2 regions of the Aneurinibacillus uraniidurans genome follow, and region 2 is predicted to be linked to the other one. Evidence: riboswitches for the same ligand, from Rfam matches in the RefSeq annotation. Region 2 holds a riboswitch; the other holds the start of a gene.
What was found. Region 2 has a riboswitch for magnesium ahead of PO771_RS12975 (magnesium transporter CorA family protein). Riboswitches for the same ligand answer to the same signal wherever they lie in the genome.
Positions count from the first base shown of each region.

Region 1 (2,207 bases), 870 kb from region 2:
GCAAATTCTAGCGCCGTTCTCACCCACTGGGATACAAAAGAAAAGTCCGGCATCGGCGGACCTGGTCTGTTCCCAAAAGCGGCCATTCTTGACCCGGAGCTAACCTACACAGTGCCTGCCTCCTATACAGCAGACGGTGCGGCGGATATCTTCACTCATCTGTATGAAGCGTATCTCACCGGAGATGAGCATGCCAACGTACAGGATGAAATTACAGAAGGTTTACTGCGCAATACAATCATGTATGCGAAAAAAGCGATTGATGAGCCAACCGACTATGAAGCTCGCTCCCATCTGCTCTGGACGAGCACACTAGCGCTCATTGGCATTGCTAATGCGGGGCGCGGTGGTTCTTTCCCGGTGCATGCCATGGAGCATACCCTTTCGGCTCACTACGATATTTCCCATGGACGCGGGCTGGCGATTATTACTCCTGCCTATTTTGAGCATGTCATCAAAAAAGACCGGCCGCATCGCCTGGCCCGTCTGGCACGCAACGTATTCCGCATCACCGAACAAAATGATGAATGTGCCGCCCAGCTTGGAATCGAGGCACTCATTGCCTGGTATAAAGAACTTGGGGTATACGGTACGCTCGCTGATATGAAGATTAAGGAAAGCGATCTGGCGATGATGGCCGACGAAACGGTTCGTATAAACGGCCGCGGACGTTCATTCATTCCGGGCACGCGTGACCTTACGACTGAGGATGTACTACATATTTTCAAAGCAGCATACTAATGTAAAGAGATTCTTTACAGCATTCTGTTTTAGGAGTATATTTGTGAATGGATATAATGTCCTCGTTAGGTGAGGTTCCTATACAAACATAGGCCACTGCCGGGAAACATCGAAAGATGCCAATCGGTAGAACAGGGATCGTCGGCTTAAGGCGTTCTTTAAGGTGGCTGAGAACCACATTTCTCTACGTTGTATAGTGCCAAAGCTTTACTAGGGGGAGCAACAATACGTATATGTATTGTTATTTATGCTACCCTCTCATACTGAGCAGGGTTTTTTATTTTTTAAGGGGGGATACTGGAAATGGATAGTAGTAGTCGACTTGTATTTGAACAAGTAAAGCCTAGTATACATATCTTATGTAATGGGAAAGCAAGATTTCTATCCTCTCTTCACGCTTCTGTTTTTTGCCACTATTTCCATGTTCACCTGTAGGGCGGGATATGGTAGTGGCTACATTCGTGTGAAAAGGTAAAAATCAGAAGTCTGTTTTATTCAAGCTCTCCTATCATCAGGAGAGCTTTTTTATGCTGTGTATAGACAGGAGGGAGTTATTATGAAAATAAATTTATTCTCTTCATTTGAAGAAAATAAAAAGTTCGGTTGGGCGGATTTATTTGTTATTATTTCTATTTTTTCTGTTCTGTTTTCTATTTTAAAATTGGGGGCCGGAATGCGTGTCCCTTTCTCAACCATACAACATCCTAAAATTAATTTAGACCCGAGTTATCTGCCCTATTATGCAGGCAGATCATTGCTTCGCATGTTTATCGCCTTTGCAGCTTCTTTATTGTTTACGTTCATTTATGGACGGATTGCAGCATTCAACCGAACGGCTGAAAAAATTATGATTCCTGCGATTGATATTTTGCAGTCCGTACCGGTACTTGGTTTCTTATCTGTGACCGTGATCGGGTTTATGTCGCTCTTTCCCGGCAGTTTATTAGGTGTAGAATGCGCTTCTATCTTTGCGATATTTACTGGGCAAGTTTGGAATATGACGTTTAGCTTTTATCATTCATTATCTACGATTCCTCATGATCTGCAAGAAGCAGCCAAAATAAATAAATTGGGGAGCTGGGCTCGCTTCACCAAGCTGGAAGTTCCTTATTCGATGATTGGACTTGTTTGGAACAGCATGATGTCATTTGGAGGAGGATGGTTTTTCCTCGCTGCTAGCGAATCGATCACCGTCCTGAATCAAGATATTCATCTCCCAGGAATCGGATCCTATATGGCAACTGCGGTCGATCAGGGGAATATTTTTGCAATTTTTTATGCGATCCTCACCATGGTCATCATGATTCTCGTAGTTGATCAACTATTCTGGCGTCCGCTCGTAGCCTGGTCGCAAAAATTTAAAAACGAACAAACAGAAGCAAATGACATTACAACTTCCTGGTTATATAACATCATCCGCCGTGCGCGATTTTTACAATATATCATGCGTACGTGTAAATCGTATA
Region 1 covers NZ_CP116902.1:1,730,054-1,732,260, reverse strand. Annotated here, with positions in the region: gene PO771_RS08695 (iron-containing alcohol dehydrogenase) at 1-741, shown strand, start outside; M-box (ykoK) riboswitch at 796-966, shown strand; gene PO771_RS08690 (ABC transporter permease) at 1,298-2,207, shown strand, end outside.
Region 1: linked by a shared signal. The riboswitch ahead of PO771_RS08690 (ABC transporter permease) and the one ahead of PO771_RS12975 (magnesium transporter CorA family protein) in region 2 are both predicted to bind magnesium.

Region 2 (2,207 bases):
TTCCTCATCTTCTATTTCTGTGCCGAAACATGGAATGTAATCGTCTGACTGATATCCGCTCCTTGCGCTGTCAGCCAGAATTTCACTTTATACGTACCGGCCGGCAGTCCTTCAAGCGGCGCTGTAAATGTTTCCTCCTGTCCTTGTTTCAACACAAGGTTAGACATTACAGCGGTAAACATTTTGTTCGTTGAGTACTGACGTACCTTCTCGCCCTTCTCGTTCCAAATTACATAATCGAATTTCTGCCCACTTGTAAATGTGAGCGTATGCTCACGTTCTGTTTGATTTTTCACAGAGAAGACAAGCGAGTCTGCGCCATCGTATCCCAGAACCGATTCCAATTGTCCAGCCACAATACCACCCTGCCCTCCATCGGAAATCGTAATGATTCTCCCATTCGCGTCCCATTTTACCTCTTTATGCAACACATTTCCTACAAAACGAAGCGGCACGTATGTTGTACCGTTATGCAGCAATGACAGCGGCACTTTTTGCTCTCCGTTGTTGAATGTACCTGTATGCTTTTCTGCGTTCGGGCCATTTCCAACCTGAATGGTTACGGGATTCGTATCGACCCAGATTTGTGTCAAAGCAGGAGCTGCCTGCACCACGCCCGTTGCTACTGCTGCAAGTGCGAGCGTGGCCAGCAGTGTCCGTGTATGTTTCCGTTTCATCATATGCACTCCTTTCTCTTCGTACCTTACGACGTCATTTATGTCTGTCAAGTATGCACGATTTTCCCTTACAAACGCAATAGAGGTTTTCTGGCAGGAAAGGGATTGACAAAACGAAGCATGCTTTTTATGCTTAGAGAAGCTTCAACTTTACTATGATTTACGATTCTCGTTAGGCGAGGCTCCAGTTCAAACATAGGCCACTGCCCGGAAACGTCGAAAGACGCCAATGGGTAGAACAGGGATTGCCGGATTAAGGCTTTACTTAACGTGGCTGAGTCAGCGGACTCTACGTTGTTCTGTGCCAAAGCTCAACCAGGGGAATGGACGAAGCGCGTTTTTGCGTGCTTTTTGTCGTGGCGTGATTGCATATCGCAGCGCCTCTCCCGGAACATTGAGGAGAGGCGCTTTTTATTTTGACTGATTTTTAAGGAGGTGGCTCCCGTGATCAAAACGTATTTCTACAATCATTCACAGCAGGAGATGTACCATGATGTGGATTTGAACAAAATTGACGAATTCCTCCACTCTAATGAAGATTTGCTTTGGATTGACCTGTTCAACACGAGCAATCAGGAGTTGCATTACATCGCCAATCTGTTCAACTTCCACCCACTCGCTATCGAAGACTGTCTTCAGCACAGTCCGCGTGCCAAAGTGGATAACTATGAAGATTACCATTTCTTCGTGTTCCATGCCTTGCGCTATCATGAAGAAAGTGACACCGAGATTACGACGATTGAACTCAATGTGTTCATGGGGCCGAATTATATTGTTACGATCCATAAACGCCCGATGCATTCGATTGGACGAATTGCGGCTACATCCCTCAAAAGCAAGGAATACATGAACCGTGGCTCTGATTACTTGCTGTATTCTATTATTGACGGGATTACCGATGAATATTTTCCGATTCTTGACCGCATCAGCATTCGTATTGATGAGATCGAGGACGAGATGTATGAACATAAAATGGAAGTCGTCACCGAGGAGTTCCTTGCACTGAAGCGGACTTTGATTCTAATCCGGCGTATGATCCTGCCGCAGAAAAGGGTATTCGCCAATGTAAACAGTCAATGGCTGTTCCCGATTCAAGAAGACAACGTTCCATTCTATATTGACTTAAAAGATCACCTTGAACGCATTGCGGATTCGACAGAGACATTTAAGGAGCTCGTGAACAGTGCCCTTGATACGTATTATTCGATCGTGAGCGCCAAAACAACCGAGAATCTGAACATCCTGACGATGATTTCTACCATTATGCTTCCACTTACGTTTATCACTGGCTTCTTCGGTATGAATGTGCCACTACCGTTCCAGCAATCGTGGTATATGACGCTATTTATTTGCCTGGTCTTATCCGGGCTATCGTGGTGGATGTGGTGGTATTTGCGCCGCAAGTTTATGTAACAGATATATTCAGGCTGTCTCAGTCGCTAGAACATGGCGAGTGGAGGCAGCTTTTTTTGTAGTATCGGCAACGTGTGGGGGAAGGGAGCGGGAGAAGGAAGAAGCCGTTCGCTTCGG
Region 2 covers NZ_CP116902.1:2,604,805-2,607,011, forward strand. Annotated here, with positions in the region: gene PO771_RS12965 (EcsC family protein) at 1-8, opposite strand, end outside; gene PO771_RS12970 (BsuPI-related putative proteinase inhibitor) at 12-680, opposite strand; M-box (ykoK) riboswitch at 839-1,006, shown strand; gene PO771_RS12975 (magnesium transporter CorA family protein) at 1,122-2,090, shown strand.